3 regions of the Paenibacillus sp. FSL R5-0908 genome follow, and region 1 is predicted to be linked to each of the others. Evidence: riboswitches for the same ligand, from Rfam matches in the RefSeq annotation. Region 1 holds a riboswitch; each other region holds the start of a gene.
What was found. Region 1 has a riboswitch for cyclic di-GMP ahead of MKZ09_RS33180 (NPCBM/NEW2 domain-containing protein). Riboswitches for the same ligand answer to the same signal wherever they lie in the genome.
Positions count from the first base shown of each region.

Region 2: another riboswitch for cyclic di-GMP. It lies ahead of MKZ09_RS23480 (thiamine pyrophosphate-binding protein); the one in region 1 lies ahead of MKZ09_RS33180 (NPCBM/NEW2 domain-containing protein).
Region 3: another riboswitch for cyclic di-GMP. It lies ahead of MKZ09_RS05395 (glycosyl hydrolase); the one in region 1 lies ahead of MKZ09_RS33180 (NPCBM/NEW2 domain-containing protein).

Region 1 covers NZ_JBBOUV010000001.1:7,262,207-7,269,247, reverse strand. Annotated here, with positions in the region: gene MKZ09_RS33215 (alpha/beta fold hydrolase) at 1-287, shown strand, start outside; gene MKZ09_RS33210 (sensor domain-containing diguanylate cyclase) at 326-1,315, shown strand; gene MKZ09_RS33205 (leucine-rich repeat domain-containing protein) at 1,332-1,670, opposite strand; gene MKZ09_RS33200 (leucine-rich repeat domain-containing protein) at 1,646-1,897, opposite strand; gene MKZ09_RS33195 (cyclic nucleotide-binding domain-containing protein) at 1,985-2,230, shown strand; gene MKZ09_RS33190 (EAL domain-containing protein) at 2,421-3,269, shown strand; gene MKZ09_RS33185 (hypothetical protein) at 3,385-3,951, shown strand; cyclic di-GMP riboswitch class I at 4,109-4,195, shown strand; gene MKZ09_RS33180 (NPCBM/NEW2 domain-containing protein) at 4,454-7,041, shown strand, end outside.
Region 2 covers NZ_JBBOUV010000001.1:5,145,131-5,152,171, forward strand. Annotated here, with positions in the region: gene MKZ09_RS23470 (helix-turn-helix transcriptional regulator) at 1-589, shown strand, start outside; gene MKZ09_RS23475 (methyl-accepting chemotaxis protein) at 711-1,961, shown strand; cyclic di-GMP riboswitch class I at 2,136-2,232, shown strand; gene MKZ09_RS23480 (thiamine pyrophosphate-binding protein) at 2,388-4,028, shown strand; gene MKZ09_RS23485 (carboxymuconolactone decarboxylase family protein) at 4,039-4,407, shown strand; gene MKZ09_RS23490 (hypothetical protein) at 4,615-4,965, shown strand; gene MKZ09_RS23495 (ketoacyl-ACP synthase III) at 5,020-6,012, shown strand; gene MKZ09_RS23500 (DNA-binding protein) at 6,089-6,304, opposite strand; gene glpK (glycerol kinase GlpK) at 6,319-7,041, opposite strand, start outside.
Region 3 covers NZ_JBBOUV010000001.1:1,210,949-1,217,989, forward strand. Annotated here, with positions in the region: gene MKZ09_RS05380 (glycosyltransferase) at 1-49, shown strand, start outside; gene MKZ09_RS05385 (UDP-glucose dehydrogenase family protein) at 54-1,394, shown strand; gene MKZ09_RS05390 (sugar phosphate nucleotidyltransferase) at 2,100-3,473, shown strand; cyclic di-GMP riboswitch class I at 3,610-3,689, shown strand; gene MKZ09_RS05395 (glycosyl hydrolase) at 3,702-5,252, shown strand; gene MKZ09_RS05400 (glycosyl hydrolase) at 5,404-6,924, shown strand; gene MKZ09_RS05405 (discoidin domain-containing protein) at 6,976-7,041, shown strand, end outside.

The DNA.
Region 1 (7,041 bases):
TGACTAAACAGCTGGAACGAAGCTTTATTTCGGCCGACCCTATTATCGCTAGAGAATTTGCGGAAGTTACATTTTTTTCGGATCATCGAGAAGATCTGCCTAAAGCGACAGTGCCTACACTCATATTGCAATGCTCGGATGATAGTATCGTTCCTATAGAAGTAGGAGAATATTTACATAGACACATGAATAATAGTACGTTCCGGTTAATGGAGGCCAAGGGCCATTATCCACATATTAGCCATCCCCAGGAGACCATTACTTTGATTAATGAGTATCTTGGGTGAGATGGAGAAGATTATGGTGTTGAAAGGATATTTAGACAATGGATGACCGGTTAAAATATGCGCCATGCGGATATGTTTCCATTACCCATGAAGGAATGATCCTCGATGTGAATCAAACCTTTTTGGACGGGATGGGATATCAACAGGTTGATTTGGTAAATAAACATTTTGAATCTATCATGTCTACGGCCAACAAGCTTATTTTTCATTCATACTTCTATCCTTTTATCAATCTGAATGGACATGTAGAAGAGCTATTTATCAATTTGAAGGACAGCAAGGGGCAAGCCGTGCCTTACTTGTTAAATGGCAGACGCCTTGAGTGTGAAGGTGTAGAGGTCATTGATTGTATTCTCGTACAGATGGGCAAACGTATTGATTATGAGCTAGAGTTACGATCTGCGAAGAAGCAAATAGAAGAGGCGTATTGGGAAAAAGATCAGGCGCTGGCAAAGCTCAAACAAATCCACCTGGAAATCGAGCAAAAGCAAGCTGAATTACTGGAGATGAATGCCGTTTTAGTAGAGCTATCTACTACAGACAAGCTTACTGGATTAAAGAATAGAAGGTTCCTGCAAGAAAAGCTGGAAGAACAGATTGCAGCGTATCAACGTGATCAGGCGCCTTTTTCATTATGTATTCTAGATATTGATCACTTTAAAAATGTGAATGATACCTACGGTCATCAGATGGGTGATTATCTCCTGGAGAAATTGGCGAGTATCCTGAAGTCCCAATCTCGTAAAGAAGATATCGTAGCTAGGTATGGTGGTGAGGAGTTTATCCTTCTGCTGCCTAATACAGATTCATCGGATGCCACGGCAATAGCGGACAATTTGCGGCAATTCATAGCCAGCTCCACTTGGGAGATTGGCAGCATTACGGTAAGCATTGGCATAGCTACCTTTGAAGCAACCGATACAGACATCACTCTTCTGGAAAAAGCTGATCAAGCGCTATACGTTTCTAAAGAACAGGGGAGAAATCGCGTTACGCATATTATGGATTTGAGTGAAAAGCTTCTTTAATTGGAGGCTTTTTTCGTTATTTATAAACGATACATCCTCTTTGCTCTAATTGCTCTAATTGCTCTAATAATTCTGTTCTTCTTAAGCTGTGATTCCATCTTAAATCCAGTTTCTCTAATCGTCCAAGTTGTAGAATCGAATCCGGGATTTCTTGCAGATTATTATCTCTTAAATCAAGCTCAACGAGGCTGTTTAATTGACCTATTTCCTCAGGGAGTCTATTCAGTTTATTTTTTCTAAGGTTCAGTCTTCTTAACTTGCTTAAATTACCGATAGATGAAGGCAGCTCAGTGATTCGATTATCACTTACATCGAGTATCCGCAGTTCTTCTATAGCGCCCAAATGCTCTGGCAAGACGGCCAGTTGCTTAGGTATAGAAAAGAATCCAACCCCTGCAATCCGCCAATGCTCTCCGGCAACACCTTCAGCCGATTATGGCCTAAATCCAGCATTCTTAGGTGAACTAAGCGACCGATGTTCTCGGATAACTGTTCGATTTCATTGCCCGCATAATTAAGTACCTCTAATTCGTCATGAAGGAAGAGCTGATCGGGAATCTCTTTAATATGATTGTTGTACATGGCATCAAGCCTATGTGACAACGTTACGATAGAATATAACAGGATGATGATTTATTATCAGTATGTTGGCATACAAAACTATGGAATGTGGATCATGCCTACATTATCTATTCGGGGATTGTAAGGGTGTACGCTACCACGAAAGGGAAAGAGCATACCGTAGATCTTTTTGGAAAAGGCGATTTCTTTGGCGATCTGGAAGTAATCCATCCCTCCAATATAAGAGTGCTGTCTGCGGTGGCTATGAATGATACTGTATTATTTGATATTCAACATCAGCAGATCACCGTGTTAGACCCGGTATATTTACTGGAGTATACGGATTTCGATTGAGATGAACAGTTCCGGGATCTTTTTCAGAGAATCGATTATTAAAGGGGTTATGAATGTGGCTTGTAATCATTGTGTAGTAAGAGAGCTGAATTTTCAAATCAAGGCTCATGGTGAGCTTAATCTTAGGGTTTTACCTGAGGTTATTCATCATTTGAGTAGAAGTTATACGATACATAAGGTGGAAGGAAATGTGATTACAATTAAGGAGGCTGGGGTGCGGGATTTCCTAGATTTCTGTAATGACCATATGGAATCGGAGCAGGTTGAATTCCGTATAGATGACCAAACATGGAGACCTCTATCCGAATTACCCACTGTACTTGATATGGAGTGGATTGATGAGGTTATCACTAAGGGTCTTGTTATTTGCTACTTCCAACCGATTGTGAACGTAAGGGAAGAGATTTTTGCATACGAGCTCCTATCCAGATTTAAAAAAGAAGACGGATCCCTTATCTATCCTAATGAGATTTTTGCGGCGGCACGGAATCGTGGGCGTTTATATGCTTTAGACCGGTTATGTAGAATGACGGCTGTAAAATATGCTGCGCCCTTAAATAAAAAAACGTTTATTAATTTTATCCCTACATCAATTTACGCTCCAGAGTTCTGCTTAAGATCAACTGTTGAATTGGCTAATCAATTAGGTGTCGATCCCTCTCTTTTTGTCTTTGAAGTTGTTGAAACGGAGAAAGTGGATGATCTCGCTCATTTGAAAGCTATTTTGACATATTACAAGGATCGGGGATTTGAATACGCTTTAGATGATGTTGGGGAAGGCTTCAGCACAATCGAGATGTTATTGGAGCTTAAACCTCATTACATGAAGCTAGATATGAAATATGTTCAAGGCGTGTCCAGTGATCCGAACAAACAGAAAATAGCTAAACAATTTTTAGAAAAGGCTTTAGAAATCCAATCTGTTCCTTTAGCAGAAGGTGTGGAGTTTAGAGAGGACTTTGAATGGCTTAAGCAGAGTGGTTATCAGTTGTTTCAGGGATATTTATTTGGAAAGCCTGATCCTATTCCCAAACAGTAATCCTAATGAGTATATATCGGTCCAGAGGATGAGATGAATTTCAGGTCAGAGTCTGAGTACAGCCAACCCCCGGGGTTGTATAATTTAGGTAATTGAAAAGGGGGACGGGATGGATATGAAATGGCATCAATTTGTAACGCGCTGGGCAGATTCTAGGGGCTTTGATGGACGAGAGATTGATTATCAATGGCCTTCTCCCTCCTTTCCGGTCATCAGTATTCGCAGTAATCTAGGGCGATACTCAGGTCAAGCGTATGGTCGTGGAGGTAAACCCCGTGTGAAGACAGCCGTTGGATTAATCGCTATTGGAGATGTAGCTGTAGGCTTGATTTCCATAGGTGCGATAAGCGTGGGCGTACTATCCTTAGGAGCAATATCACTAGGAATGTGGTTAGCCCTTGGAGCGATAGCACTTAGCTGGCTTGGCTTCGCAGTGGGAGCCATTGCGATAGCAGGGGTGGCTGTAGGAGCGATCGCAATCGCGGAAAAAGCGTTGGGGGCCATCGCCATAGGGGATACGGCGTTTGGTGCGATAGCGATAGGCAGGATCGCTGGGGGTGCCATAGCTATCGGACAATGGGCATATGGTGTAATCGCAGTTGGCGAACATGGTTTCGGATTAATTCCCGTCACGGGCGATGTATGGAATTGGTTCCGGCGCTTGTTTGGATCGGGGAGTTAAGTAGACCTACAGTCCTAAAGGATGCCCTTCTCTTCCGGGATAGTCAATAAATAATATCTATCACCTAAGAAAAACTAATTGCAATTACCTATACTCATTTCATACCAATTAATCATGCGATCAGATCTAGGCTTATGTTACTCTTTGAATGTATTCGAAACTTCATAGGCAAACCTATGGAAATGTAGGGACGCAAAGCTAAAGGGACTAAGGTTATCATAACTATTGTCAGCCAGCTGCCAAAGAGTGTGTAACGCTTTTTGTTAAAATATAAGAAAGTATACGTTATACACCTATACTTAATATCTTATATTTCTCGCTTAAACGCTTACCGTCCTTATAAGGACGCCACAGGTGTTTATGCTTGTTAAGGTTTAATAAAAATTAAGTCTTAATTTTTAGGCGACTTTATACGCAATCAAGCTACTCTTTTGGGGTAGTTTTTTTTGTGCCCATTTTTGGGCACTGGAGAGATTCATATGACATCTGGGGGTAAGAAGTGATGAAGAAAATGATTGCGATCGCTACATCGGCAGCCATGTTGGCCAGTTTTTCAAGTGAGGCAGGTTATGCTTTAGCAAGTGAGGTAAGCAAGGTAAATGTAACAACAACAGTGGCACAAAGTAAGGTCAACTTATTAAGCAACGCTTCGGTTATTCCGTTTGAGCTGTACGGCAAGGATGCTCTAAATGCCTATAATGAGGTTTTTAGAATGAATCCAGCAAATATTAAATCCATCACAAATAACGGTGGCAACTACTCAGGCTCGCCTATAGCTAAGGCTATGGATGGGGATATGAGCACGCATTGGGAGACTGGCAAACCGAATAGTTCAACGTTTACGAATGAGGTTGTGTTTGTTTTCAATGAGTCCACTGAATTAAATAGAATGGTATACGCGGCTAGGCAATCCGGTGCTAAAGGTAAAGGTTTTGCTCAAGAATTTGATATCTATGGCTCCACTACCGATGCGGGTGATTTTACGCTCGTGTCTTCTGGAGAATATACAGGCTCAACCGGTGATGTAGTGGAGATTCAGTTCGCACCTACGGCTTTTAAGAGACTTAAATTTGTCTTCAAAAAAGCGAACCAAGATTGGGCGAGTGCGGCTGAGTTTTCTTTTTATAAAGAGGATAGTCTCTCTGCTAAAATGAAAAATTTATTTACAGATGATACCCTGAGCCAAGTTAGTGCTGCCTTTAATACGACAGAGAAATTAACAGCTTTAGAGAATGAAGTGCAGGCACATCCACTGTATACGCAGTTTAAAGAAGAGATAGAGAATGCAAAGATCCTTTTGGAGAACCATCAGGTAGAGGCAACGGCAGCCAAGGTTTCGAAGCTAAAAGGGTATGGTACAGCCTATGAAAATGCCTATAGCCAAGCGTATAGAATGCCAAATGCAAACGTATCAAAAGTAACGGTGAACGGTGGAAGCTACCCAGGTACGAAGCCTGAATATATGCTGGATGACCAGCCCACTACGCATTGGGAAACGAACAAAAACAATGATGCAAGCTTCACGAATGAAGTCGTGTTTGAACTAGCGCAAGCGGAAGTGCTGGACAGAGTGGCTTTTTTGGCTAGAGATAATCGCAAAGGATTCCCAGAGGCTTTTGAAATCTATGCATCAGAGACGAGTAAAGGAGAGACCTTCCAACTGGTATCTAGCGGAACCGCGATCAGTACCAATGATTTTCTGGAATTTAAATTCGAACCGACGAAGTTTAAAAGATTAAAATTTAAGTTCACAAAAGCTAATATTAACAGACCTTTTGCGGCTGAATTTAGATTTTATACAGAAGATAAAGTAAGCGAAGCTGTAAATGGTATTTTCACAGATGGAACGATGAGTGCGGTTGTGCCTGCTTATAATAGCGTCGAAGCAATCAACGAATTAGAAGAAGCGGCAAAAGTACATCCGCTCTATCCAATCCTGAAAGATTCATTGGAACTAGCTAAGAAGCTGGTTAATGGCGAGGTTCAAATCGAAGGTACCATCATTGAGGCGGAACAACGTGGAGATATGAAAAAGCATGCGCAGGAAAACCTGAGAATTGGTTTTGGTACGAACAACCAGCCTACAGGTCTCGTTGCAATGCCTGGAGATACGATCAACGTTTATGTGGACGCAGCTTCTAACGATAAGCTACCTTCTTTAGTCTTTTCTCAACAAGAGGCCGCTTGGAATATTTGGGCTAGAGGTGTGCAATTGCGTCCAGGTAAGAACATTATAACCGTTCCTGAATTTGCTACGAATAGTTATTATGCACATGAAGTGACTAAGGGCGGCACCGTTTATATCGTCAATCCATATACAGCAGAGGAACAAGGGAAAGCCCCACTGCTCCGCTTCGAAGGTTTAGAGAAGATTCCTTTTATGACCAAGACCACGGATCCAGAACAATTCAAAACCTTCTTAATCACATACAAACAAAGACTAGACGAAGATAAAGCGGCGCATCCAAATGTTCAAGATCGTAAACTCATAGATGTGGTAGAAATGGCCAGCGATCATGTTATTTTCACAGGAACGGCGACGGAGGCGTACAACAAATATATTACGCAAGGAAATAACCCGCTGGACACCGTAACTGGGTATGACACCTGGATGAAGAGCATTTTTGCCTTCTATGGCTTGGATGGTAGTAGTGAGATTCATGATGCCAAGCTAATTCGTGAGAATATTCGATTAATGCAGCCTTATGGTGCGATGTATGCAGCGGGAGATCATACAGGTATCCAACTTGGAACAGTAGGTACCATGTTAGGTGATTTTAACAAAGCTTATCCGGGCTGGGGACTGAATCACGAAATCGGGCATCGCTTGGCTATGGGTGAACGGGAATATGGCGAAGTAACTAATAATATGGTGTCTATGTTTATGTCTGTCGCGGCGAATTCGATAGATAATCGTATACCGTATGAATCAGATATCTATAAATATGTCCTCGAAGAAAATAAAGTGGTAATGAATCAGCAGGGCTTATTTGCACAACTCGGAGCCTATTGGCAGCTGGAGCTGGCACATCCGGGATACTGGACAGAGCTGACCAAGCTATATCGGGAGCGGAAGGTCACCCTTACCAA
Region 2 (7,041 bases), 2.1 Mb from region 1:
CATTCATATTGATGGTGCCAGCTGGCACCCTTCCGACGAGACGTACCCGTTTCTATCTATCCTGCAGGAAGCTGTTTGGGAAGACCATAAAGTGAAGATCACTTACCCACGGAACGACGAGATGAAGGAGCGTTTCATTGAACCTCTCGGGTTAGTCGCAAAACGTGGAGTTTGGTATGTAGTGGCACGAACCGAGGGTGAAATGCGGACTTTTCGCGTGTCAAGATTAATACAAGCTGAAGCAACTAATGAATCATTTGTCAGACCTGAGGTTTTTGATTTAAAAAGCTACTGGGAACAATCGACTTCAGCTTTTAAAGCAGCACTGCCAAAATATGTAGTGAAATTAAAGGTGAATGAGTCTATTCTTAAAGAATTACAACGTGAAAGATATGTAACTATAACTTTAGTAGAACCCTCTGCTAATACTGGGTGGATGAACGTAGAGGCCGAGTTTAATACTATAGAATCTGCCTGTCGTATCGTACTCTCTTTCTCTCCTTCAGTTATTGTTTTAGCTCCTACCGAACTAGTAGGGATGGTAAAGTCTGCTATTAAAACAATTTCCACAATATATGAGGAATTTTGACATGAATTCTAAATATCTACTACTTAAAGAAGATTTATGACACTTCTCTATAGACCAATGACCTATAAATCCCCTATAATAACACCATTACATAAAATTTAATAAGGGGGACATTTTACCAATGAGCTGGATGCACAAACTTCCGTTAAAACAAAGAATTGTTGCCGGATGTTACCTCGTTGCCGCACTGTTTGCTATTCCTGTCTTAGTTACGTTAATGATTCTAGGTCAATTTCTCGTAGGAATTATACTAGTAGTTGTTCTTGCAGGTCTGACTTTACCTGTTGCTCGCTTCGTGGAGAGAACGCTTACATCTTCTTTTGATGATATTGCTAATGTATCTCACAGTATTTCGAAGGGGGATTTCACTAGCAGAGCGGACGAAAACGGTTCAATGGGTGACGTAAGCCGCTCCTTTAACACAATGATTGATAAGCTCAAGAAGATTCTGACCGATGCATCACAGATCACCCGTCAAGTTATGGATGCAAGCCGCGGAATCGAAGATAAGAACCAGAACCTGAAAATTGTCATGGCACAAGTAGCCTCTTCCTCTACTGAGCTCGCTCTTGGTGCAAATGAAATATCTACGGATATCGCTGATATGACAGAATCCATTAAAGACATTGAGACCAAAGTATCCAATTATACGAACTCCACCAAAGAAATGAACAGACGTTCAATACATACCTTAGAACTTGTTGAGCAAGGGCGCCAATCCGTAGATACACAGGCTGAAGGCATGCGTAAAAACATAGAGGCTACACAAAAAGTGGCTGATACTATTGAAGCTCTTTCACAAAATGCCCGCGGGATTACGATGATCACCAAGACCATCACAGAGATCGCTGAGCAGACCAACCTGCTGTCACTGAATGCCTCCATCGAAGCTGCTCGTGCCGGAGAGCATGGTCGGGGTTTTGCCGTTGTAGCTCAAGAGGTTCGCAAGCTTGCTGAGGAATCTACGGCATCCACAAAAGAAGTATTCGGTTTGGTCCGCAGCATTGAGTCAGATATTAAACAAGCCATCGATAATATCGCCATCAATGAAGAGGTCGTGCAGGTTCAGAACGAAATGATCACACAAACTGCCCATATTTTCGCACAAATTGTACAAAGCGTGCAGTACATTACCGAGCAAATCTCTTCATTCTCTGCGGAGAGTGATCTTATGCTAGAAAGTGCCTTGAAAATTTCGAGTGCAATCGAGAATATCTCAGCAATCACCGAAGAAACCGCTGCTGGCACAGAAGAGGTATCGGCGGCTATGAATGAACAGATTAATGCCCTGCAATCTGTTGCAGAAGAAACGGAAAAAATGACCCAGGCCGTATTTAATCTGCAAAAAACCATTCATATCTTTAAATTCTAGTTCAAAACTATCAACTGCCACCTAAGCTGAGTCTTAGGTGGCAGTTTTTTTCGCGAGGCAAAACTTCATCTCTTGGACAAGACTTTCGTCAAATTTCGAGTTTTTTTAGCGGATTATGTTGACAAAAATTAATGAGGAATATATTGTAAAGGAAAATTATTCTTATCAACTATAAATTAATATTGGCAAAATCCTCGAAAGAGGATGACGCAAAACCATGGATCTACAGCCTCATTTTTTCGTTTGAGGCCATGATTGCCAGGTTGCAGAGGAACCAGGACGGCTGAACTATTGTTCAGTCTTAGCGGCGCCTTATGCCACCAACCTGTGCTTACTATAGAGCACAGGTTTTTACTTTTTGAGTATATTGATCTATCGTATCTATGCGATAGATTAATAACTAATATATATCAAAAAACTTGTGAGGTGTTTCTTTTGAAGACAGTCGCAGATTACATGGCGGAAGCACTACGTAACCTTGGAGTCACCCATTCTTTTGGGATCATTGGCAAATCGATTTGTCCAATAGTTCTAAAGATGGTGGATTACGGTATTGAATTTATTCCCGGCAGACACGAAGCAAGCTCCGGATTCGAAGCAGCAGGATATGCGCTGAAAACAGGTAACCTAGGCGTAGCATTTGGTACTTCGGGTCCTGGGGGAACTAACCTGCTTACAGCAGCAGCACATGCGAAAGCTAACAACCTACCTGTCCTATTTATTACTGGCCACCAATCCATTACAGAGCTTGGAATTCCTCAATGTCAGGACTCCACTTCTTTTCTGGCTGATTTAGCTGATATGTTCAGACCTGCCACCTTGTTCAGTAAATTGGTTGAACGTGGGGATCACTTTGGTACTATTTTTAATCATGCGATTTCTGTGGCCCTGACCAAACGTGGTCCTGTTCATCTTTGTATTCCTTTTGATGTACAAACTGAAGTATTGGAAGAATGCAATATAGTAATCCCAGAAAGAGAGTCTCTAATTAGTCAAGCTAATATCGATAGAGTCATCGATGCTATTCAAGCTGCTAAGAATCCTTTGATTATTGCGGGTAAAGGAATTAACCGCTCCGGAGCACATAAAGAGCTTGTTCAACTCGCAGAAACTTTTAATATTCCTGTAGTAACCTCTCCTGGTGGAAAAGGGGCTATAGTCTGGGATCACCCACTCTATCATGGTCCTATTGGCGTTGGCGGTTCGACCCACGGGGACGATTTATTAAATAAAAGCGATTTATTTATAGTGCTTGGATCACGTTTAAGTGATATGACCATCTGTAATCTTAAACGGGAGAATCATCCAGCAACTTTAATTCAATTTGATATTGATCCAACCTTTGTCGGAAAAATACTATTGTCCAAAACGATCCCGGTCACTGGGGACCTGCGCGATAATTTGGTGCACTGCCTAAATCATATTGACCCAAGCACAATCACCAAACGTGATGCTTTGGCCGATGCTGATTATTCAGAAGAGCTTCCAACCCTCAAGAATCTTTCCCTTGCTTCGGTAATGAGCACTTTAAGTGATTTAATTCCTTATAATAATTCAATTTTCGTTGATGATGGAAGTCATGGATTCCACGCTGCAAAATGGTACAAGGTTAAGAAACCGGGCAGCTTTGTTTTTGATGCTTATTTTGCTTGCATGGGTAATTCGATCGGCATGGCTATTGGTGCAAAAGTTGCAGCTCCTGAAGAAACGGTCCTCTGCATTACAGGTGATGGTTGTTTCATGATGCTCGGCGCTGAGATTAACACCGCTGTCTGCAAAGATATCCCTGTCATCTTTATCGTGGTCAATAATAAGCAACTAGATATGGCTCTTAAGGGTATGGAGAAAACCACAGGTCGTATCGATGGAACTCTATATGAAGTACCTATGGACGCCGTGAAATTCGCTGAATCTCTAGGTGCTAAAGGCTACAAGTGTGAGACAGCGGATGAATTCACAGCTGCAATTAAAGATGCGGTAGCTCTAAACCATGTTGCCGTTATTGAACTACTAACAGACCGTGATGAAGTCCCTCCGACTGCACACCGTACTTTGAACCTAAACTAGGAGGCTAACCATGAAGGAAAATATCAACAGTGGTCTCAACCACTTCACGAATCTATCAGGAGACTATGGCGCAAAAGCACTAGCTCCAATTAAAGACCACTTCCCTGACTTGGCTGAATTTATTATGGGGAATGCCTATGGCGATATTTTTCAACGTAATACTATAGCCCCTGACTGGAAGGAAATCGCAGTCATTTCATCTTTAATTTCAATGGGTCAATTCGAACAGCTGGGTGTTCATTATGTCATGGCCCTTCGTGTTGGAGTCACCGTAGAACAGCTTAAAGGTATTCTATTACACTTAGTACCCGTTATAGGGGCACCTAGAATCATCACAGCTTTTAATATCCTGCTTGCAACCATAGAAGAAATCCAATAATCCAACAGTTCGACAACAATATACAAAATTCGACTTTATTATTGCACACGCTTGAAAAATATGCCTATAATAGAGTCGGAATATCCCATTACTTGCTGTATAGTGTCGAATTTTGACTTTTATAAAACAGCTAAGTGGATATACATATGGCTGGATATTGCAGTCGAACTGTTTTGGACAAATTCAATCTATGGGAGAGATTTAGGCATGGGAAGTTTCGTTTTGAAGACAGACACTGCAAACAAGGTTATTAACATTGAGTTGGATGGAACATTTTCTGAAGAAGATGGTCTAAAATCTATTCAAGCTTATCAACAAACTATCAATCCAATTACTCCAGCTGACTATGAACTAAAAATCGACTGCAGAAAGCTAAATGTAACTGCACCAGATGTTGTACCTCTTTTAGAAAGCTGCTTTGTAATGTTTAAGAATGATGGATTTGTAAAAGTAAATCTAACGCTTGAAAATAACCCGATCCTCAAAATGCAGCTTTCCCGTCTTGGCCGTAAAGCTGGACTCGATAACATCGAGATCATTTCTGCGGTCACAGTCTAGATCTTTTAATCTTAATATGTAGGCCACATCTTACTGCTTTCCTGGAGGCGTATTATGACCGGAATTCGTATTAAAGGCATTGATATCTATCATCCCAGCAATATAGTTGGTAACGACTTTTTCATTAAGCATTTTGACGAAAAAGGCATTGATATTCGAGGTCTATTATCCGCATTAGGTCGTATTACACGGTATAGTATTAAGGATGCGGATGAGAATTCCCTTACGATGGCTTTTGAGGCTGTCCGGAATGTTCTGGAGAAAAGTGGTCTCACAGGTGCCGATATCGACCTTATTGCCTATGCAAGTCAAACTCCTGAGTATATCTTTCCTACCAACTCATTAATGATTCACCGTTTGATCAAAGGCGCATCCCATACAATCTGCATTGACAGCAATGCTAATTGTGCGGGTATGACGGCTTCTGTGGAACAGGTTAGCCGTCAGATGCAAGCGAATCCTAGGATTAAACGAGCATTGGTAATCGGCTCCGATTATGTAACCCCTCATGCCGATAAGAATGATCCGGTCTACTACGCTAACTTTGGTGATGCAGCGGCGGCAGTCATTCTTGAACAAGCTGAGGATGCGGTCGGTTTCATTGACTCTATCTACCAAACGGATCCATGTGTTTGCGATAATTCCAAGTTCCCGTGCGCAGGCCTGGCTAAACTGGGTAAACAAGGTGTAGCGGCTGGAGAGTTTAATGTGAAGTTTATTCCTTTTGATGATTCCATTTGCATAGATGCTGCTTCTGAGTCTATTCGTACTCTACTGTCTAACAACAATATCGCGCCTGAAGCCATTAAAGCAGCCTGCTTCTCACAGTTTTCATTGCCTAATATCTTAGAGATGTGTGAGAAAGTCGGCATTGATCGCAATGTAGCGGTATACATAGGAGATGAATTCGGATATACCTCTACGAGCAGCCCATTTATTGCTCTACATAAAGCTGTAACTACTGGAAAGATCGAACGTGGTGATAAAGTCCTGTTCTGGACAGTGGGCGCCGGTTGGCAAAATGTAGCATTTGTTATTGAATATTAGGAGCTATATAACAAAAAGCGGCAAGCTAGGGATTCACCTAAGCTTGCCGCTTTTTAATATAAATATGAACGCAACATCAGGACTTACTTGCAAAGGTGAGCCCCTTTTCCGCGAGGGCACTTCGTAATAGAACGATCGCCTTTGGCCCCAATCCATGTAGCCGCAGAAGCTCTGCCTCCGTAAGCTTGCTGAATTGTTGAAGCTGAACATATCCAGCCCCATGCAGGGCTCGAAGCGCCGGCTTAGATAGTCCGCCCGGCAGATCAGATTCTGTTCCGTTAACCATAGACATATACAGCCCCTTTATTACTGATATCCTTCATGCTTCTCCCAACCCATAGTACGCGCTACAGCGTCCTTCCAGGCATTGTAACGACCTTCCCGCTCAGTTATACCCATCTCAGGCGAGAAGACCCTCTCAGCCTTGTTGAAGCTCTCTAGCTGGGCACGTGTCCAGACGCCGGACGTTAACCCGGCCAGAAGCGCCGCACCCAAAGCTGTTGTCTCCGCATATGTTGTTCTAGTAACCTCACTGCCCAGGATATCAGACTGGAATTGCATCAGCAAATCGTTACGCACAGCTCCGCCATCCACACGAAGGCCGGTCAATGGCATGCCTGCGTCTTTTTCCATAGCTCCTATTACATCTCTGGATTGAAAGGCTAAGGACTCCAATGTAGCTCGTACCAGATGTCCTGAGGTAGTGCCTCTAGTAAGGCCAAATATGGCTCCACGGGCATACATGTCCCAATAGGGTGCCCCCAGTCCGGTAAACGCAGGCACAACGATAACCCCTTCACTGTCCTCTACTTCCCGTGCTTTATCTTCTGAGCCTGCTGGCTCCTCTATAAGACCAAGCCCCTCCTGCAGCCACTGAACGGCCGCTCCGGCCACGAACACACTGCCCTCGAGAGCATAATAGAGTTCATCTCCCATACCCCAAGCTACAGTGGTCAACAAGCCATGGCTGGAGGCTACAGCTTCTGTGCCTGTGTTCATTAGAATAAAGCAGCCTGTACCATAGGTGTT
Region 3 (7,041 bases), 6.1 Mb from region 1:
CAAGCAGTATGTTGAGCAGGCGTACGTCAATTTTCTAAAAGGAGGATGATTATATGAAGCTGACAGTAATCGGTACTGGGTATGTGGGTCTTGTATCTGGCGTGTGCTTTGCATTGAGCGGACATCATGTCATCTGTGTGGATAAGGACGAGGAAAAGATTGAGAAGCTGAAACAGATGGAATCGCCCATCTACGAGCCGGGAATCGAGGAACTGATTGAACTGAATCTTCGTGAGGAACGGTTATCTTTTTCTGCAGATCTTCAAGCGTCGGTGCGCCGTTCAGATATTATCATTCTTGCTGTAGGTACGCCATCATTGCCTAACGGTGAAGCAGACCTAACCTACATTGAGGGTGCAGCCGCTGAAATCGCCAAAGCGATGGAAGGGCACAAAATTATAATGACTAAATCTACAGTTCCAGTAGGCACAAATGAAAAAATCTCTCAAATGATCTCTAAGTATACCCAACATTCTTTTGATATCGTGTCTGCACCTGAGTTTTTACGTGAAGGGTCAGCGATTCGCGATACCCTCCATCCTGATAGAATTATCATTGGCCTTGATAATCCAGAGCTGGAACCAACTATGCGCGAGCTTCATAAGGGTTTCACAGAAAATGTATTTGTAACAGATATACGCAGTGCTGAAATGATCAAATATGCTTCGAATGCATTTTTGGCCACGAAGATTTCCTTTATTAATGAGATCGCCAATATTTGTGAAAAAGTGGGAGCTGATGTAACCGAGGTAGCACAAGGAATGGGTATGGACCAAAGAATTGGGTCATCCTTCCTGCAGGCTGGTATCGGTTATGGAGGCTCCTGTTTCCCGAAAGACACTAATGCGCTCATTCAAATTGCGGGCAACGTCGATTACGAATTCAAATTATTGAAATCTGTAGTCGAAGTGAACAAGGGACAACGGTTTATGATCATCTCCAAGCTGCATGAATCACTTGGCAGCCTGCGCGGTTCGACGATTGGGATATGGGGACTTGCTTTTAAGCCTAACACTGATGATGTCCGCGAAGCTCCCGCCAGAGAGATTGTTGAGGCACTGGTAGCTGAAGGGGCAACAGTCAAACTATATGATCCAATCGCAGCTACAAATTTCAGACAGCAATATGATCATCCGCAGCTTCGCTGGTGCAATCTGCCAGAGGAAGCGGCTGAGGGCAGCGATGCCGTCTGCCTGCTGACCGATTGGAGCCTACTCAAGGAGATTGATCTGCATCAGCTGGCGAAAAGCATGCGCAATGGGGTGCTGATCGATGGACGCAATGTGTATTCCAAGGAGCAAATTGAGGGTACCGGCCTCGTTTATCATTCTGTCGGCCGCCCGCAGATGGGTGGATTGAGCGGTTATTCTGCTAGTGTGGCTGGAGCGGTTTAATCTAAGTTATATGGATTGAACTTGTGATTTTTCTATTTAGGGATGAGCCGTGACTCCAGAGAATGTTTGGACTTCCAGCCGCTGTTGTCTGCAGATTTCCTGATTTTAACCGCTGATAGCGGTAGAAATCCGCAGACAAAGGTGGACCTATAGCTCCTCCAGTTCCAAAATTCTCCTCCGCCACTTCGTTCCCTTATTTTAAGTTTCTAAGCAATTTATATAGTTAGTGTACTCTGATTGTTTATCGCAGCAGCAGTAGCAGTAGCACTTATTGTTGTCATTGTCTCTGTCTCTGTGGTGGCAACTAGTCTTGCTCTTTTAGTTGCAGTTGTTCTTGCAGTTGCTGCTGCCTCCATAGGAGCAGAAGCAAATCTTTAGAAAAACGTGCTGCCTTCCGGCTGGTACAGCCCGGTGCAGTACGGTTCAAGCATTTAGAGGAAGTTGGTTAGGTAAAGAACGGAAAGGGAATTTGGAACTGTAGAAACGGAGTGTTCGCCTTTATCCTCGGATTTCTACCGCGAGAAGCGGTCCAATCAGGAAATCTGAGGATAACAGCGATCGGAAGTCCAAAATCCCTTGGAGTGGTTCATACCTAATAAATTTTTAAAAAAATGCATCCGCTCGAACTAAGGCTAAGCGGAAGCTATACGTTTTGATAACAATTCCATTATGCTCGATTTCCATAATTCAAGGAGGGTTCATTCTATGAAAATGGTACTTCTATCAGGCGGTTCAGGTAAACGGTTATGGCCGTTGTCCAACGACTCACGTTCAAAGCAATTTCTAAAGGTACTTGAAAGCCCTCAAGGTGAACCGGAATCTATGGTACAACGTGTCTGGAGACAGCTGGAGGAAGCAGGGATGGCAGAATCATCTTATCTGGCCACCGGCCGCGGCCAAGTAGAAATGATCCAAAGCCAATTGGGAAGTCATGTGCCGATTATCGTCGAACCGGAGCGTCGGGATACTTTTCCGGCTATCGCCTTAACAGCTACCTATCTTTATTCAGTGGCAGGTGTTTCTCCAGCGGAGACGGTAGCAATATTGCCTGTTGACCCTTATGTAGAAGCATCCTTTTTCGATACCATAGCTATGCTTGAGGGGACCATGCTGGAAAGTGGAGCAAATCTGGCACTAATGGGTGTTGTTCCTGAACATGCCTCAGAGAAATACGGATATATTATTCCTACCACCGAAGAGGCGGGGGAAAATGGTTTTATGAAGGTAAGTCACTTTCAAGAGAAACCAGACCGCATACAAGCAGAACAGCTCATCGAGCAAAATGCCTTGTGGAATTGCGGAGTGTTTGCTTTCCGCTTAGGGTACTTGTTAGATATTTTGCAGCGTAAAGGGTTGCCTTTAGGATATGAAGAATTGCAGAAGCAGTATAAGCTATTGTCTTCCATCAGCTTTGATTATGAAGTGGTGGAGAAAGAAGAACATATTGTAGTGCAGCCGTATGATGGATTCTGGAAGGATCTTGGAACGTGGAATACGCTGACAGAGGAAATGAGCAGCAAGCATGTAGGAAAAGGTTTTGTGACGGCGGATTCTGAGGGGACTTGCTTGATTAATGAGCTGGATATTCCGATTACGGTAATTGGTGCGAAGGATCTGATCATTGCGGCTAGCCCGGATGGGATTCTAGTTACTCATAAAGCTGAGAGCCCACGGATTAAAGAAGTGCTGAAAACCTTTGAACAGAGACCGATGTACGAGGAACGCCGTTGGGGCCATTACAAAGTTATCGATTATGTGAAATATGATGAAGGCAATGAAGTGCTGACCAAACGGATTTTTATATCCGAGGGGAATAATATCAGCTATCAATTACATCGCAAGCGTAGTGAAATTTGGACAATCGTTAGCGGCGAAGCAAGTATTGTGCTGAATGAGAAAAAACATAATGTGAAGGCTGGGGACGTGGTACGTATACCTGAAGGAACGAAGCACGCGATCCTTGCTTTGACGGATGTTGAGTTTATAGAAGTACAGACAGGTTCTGAATTAGTTGAAGAAGATAACATACGTATTACTTTAGACTGGAATGATATAGAACTACAACAATTCATTTCATAGGTCTAACCTATCTATTTAACCAATTGAAAATTTCTTGAAACAGGTAAAATGACTCAATTATCAAAAAAAGTCATAAAAACACTAAATATATCATTAATTGTCGTCGATACTTACGGTAAGAGAGAATATTTCTCTTAAATTGAAAAGGCAAACCTATCGAAAGGTAGGGACGCAAAGCTATAGGGCCTTCGAAAGAGTGGCAGCCTGGCTACCGAAAGGGAGATTATTTTGAAAGCTTACCGTACGTATCGATTGTTTGGTGCATTTCTGTCACTCGTCCTGTTTCTGACTGCACTTCCGCTTGCTGTTGGAATTTCGCCGTCTGTTGTCATAGCTGCTTCAAATTCTGGAACGCCAGTTACCCCAGGTGCCTCACCTGAAGCCGTAAAGCTGCTTAACTATTTTTACTCGATCTCAGGAAAAGGTATTATTGCCGGTCAACATGACTATTTAGAAAGTCCAGATGAAATTAACAATATGCTGAAGGGAACCAGCGGACAATATGCGGCTCTTCACGGTTATGAAATGGGTGCGATCAGTGGTCAGTCCGAAGCAACGATGGCTTGGCAACGTCAAAATGTGGTGAACAGCGCCATCAACTGGAATAAAGCGGGCGGGATCGTAGCTATGACTTTTCATGCTAACCTGCCGGGCACCTCTTATGACTGGGATAATGTAAAAAAAACACTTAGCCAGAGTGAGTTCGATAGTTACGTTACACCGGGTACCAAGCAATATAACAATCTGATCGCTGAGCTTGATAAGGTGGCAGTCTCTTTAAAAAGCTTGCGCGATGCCAATGTTCCGGTGCTTTGGAGACCCTATCATGAAATGAACGGGAACTGGTTCTGGTGGGGGAAGAAAAATAACTTTTCTAAACTATGGAATATTATGTATGACCGTTTTGTTAACGTTCATAAATTAAATAATTTGTTATGGGTATGGAGTCCGAATGCTCCCAATGTTTGGTCAGATCCTTATGCGCTAACTTATCCAGGTGCTGATAGAGTAGATATTCTGGCAGCAGATATATATGAAAATGATTACCAGCAAAAATACTATGACAGCTTATTGAGTCTAGCCGCAGGCAAACCGATTGCGATCGGGGAGAATGGTGAAATGCCTAATCTGGAGAAGCTTCAGCAATCGCAAAGTAAATGGACGTACATGATGAGCTGGGGAAAAATGCTTTACGAGAATAACAGTTCAGACACAATCAAAACATTTATGAATAGCAACTATACCCTGACCAGAGATAAATTAAATACGGGTCTGGCACCGACACCTAGCGCCGCCCCAGCGCCGGCACCTTCCGAAGAAGAGGGGGAGGCAGCAATTCCTCTCGCGAAGGGGCTTGCAGGAGAGTATTACAACAACATGCAATTGTCGGGAGCAGCAGCTCTTAACAGAACTGATGCAATAATCGATTTCAATTGGCGGCAAGGCTCGCCGGATGCCGCCCTCGGGATTGATCGGTTCTCCATACGTTGGAGCGGTAAAATTAAGCCATTATATAATGAGCAATATACATTTTACACTACCTCAGATGATGGCATCCGTGTCTGGGTGAATGGGGAATCCCTTATTGATAGTTGGACTAAGCAAAGTGGTACTGAGCGTAAGGGCACTATAACGCTGAAGGCTGGCCAGCTATATGATATCAAGGTGGAGTATTACGAGAATGAAGGCGATGCGAGAGTCCGCTTGATGTGGGAAAGTGCTAGTCAAGCTAAAGAGACAGTACCAGCAAGTGCACTTTTTCTTCCGGATGTCTCCTGATTGATGAAAATTAAAGGTCGATCCTTAGTGGCTCTGCGTTATTGCAGAGCTACTAAGCTATAGTCCTCATTAGGTCAGAAGACGATTGTCCGATAACAGGTATGTTTTTAACACCTGTGGAGGCAGTACAGCTACCGAAAGGAGGATTTATTTGCTTAAATATTATAAGAAAAACAGATTGTTGTTTACTATGTTACCGGTGTTTATTATTTTTTCCTTGCTGCCTTGGGGAGAGGTTAAAAGTCTTCCGAAGGCTATGAGTGTTTCTTCCTCCCTACCTCCGGCTATACCAAGTAATCCTTCGGCTTCTGAAGAAGCCAAGCAACTGCTGAGTAATTTGGTGAATCTACGTGGCAAAGGGATCTTGTCCGGCCAACATGATTATCTAGAAAGTCCAGATGAACTGGTTCATAAGCTGAAGAATACTTCGGGACAAAATGCTGTTCTACATGGTTATGAATTAGGGGCGATTAATAATCAATCCGCAGGGACAATCGCAGAACAGCGGCAAGCTGTTATAGACAGTGCAATTGAATGGCATCAAGAGGGTGGCATTGTAGCCATGACATTCCATCAGAGTTTACCTGGAACCTCTCCAGAATGGTCCAATGTAAATAGAAGTCTCAGTCAAGAGAAATTTAATGCTTATGTTACACCTGGGACGGCTCAGTATAAGAGGCTAATCTCAGATCTAGACGAGGTTGCGGGGTATTTGGGTCAGTTGCGTGATGCCGGAGTTCCGGTCTTATGGCGACCTTACCATGAAATGAATGGCGGTTGGTTTTGGTGGGGGAAAAAGGACAATTTTTCAGAGCTGTGGAGTATTGTCTATGATCGTTTTGTAAACACACACAAGCTAAATAATCTACTGTGGGTGTGGAATCCGAATGCGCCGAATGAATGGGCAGATCCATATGCTGCATATTATCCCGGTGGGGATAAACTCGATGTTCTGGCTGCGGATATCTACAATAACGATTATAAACAGTCCTACTATGAGGATCTGCTCGCATTGGCCGAGGGTAAACCTATCGGAATCGGGGAGAGTGGGCAACTGCCGAACCCGGATGTATTAACTGAGAAACAAAATAAATGGGTCTATATGATGACCTGGGGAAAATTACTGACAGAAAATAATACGCTACAGTCAATTAAAAGCTTTATGAAAGACTCGTTTATAGTATCGAGAGAGGACTATGTTCTCACAACAGGAGGTCCTTCGATAGCACCCGTAACTCCGGTAACCCTAACGGGTTTAACTGGAGAATACTATAACAATACTGATTTAGAGGGAGAAGCGGTACTTATCCGTAATGACCGTAAGATTGATTTTAACTGGCATGGTGGGTCCCCTGCCTCAGAGATAAATGAAGATCACTTTTCTGTACGCTGGAAAGGGAAACTCAAACCCAAATTCAGTGGAAAATATACGATTTCGGCATCCTCTGATGATGGAGTCCGTGTCTGGATTGACGGAAAGCTAATCATCGACAATTGGAAAAATCAAAGTGCAACCCTTCATAAAGGCAGTATCCCGCTCACAGCTGGAACGCTTTATGATATCCAAATTGAATATTATGAGAATGAAGGAGATGCCAATCTTCGTTTGCTATGGGAGAGTTCCAGCCAGAAGCAGCAGGTAATACCACAAGGGGCATTGTTTCTTCCTTAATCTAATGAAATGATAGGATAAGACATTCCGGAAGAAAGAGAGGACCTATGGATGGGAATAACGAGGAGAATATCTAATAGAAAAAATAAGATATCTGCAAACAAACCATTACTGTTA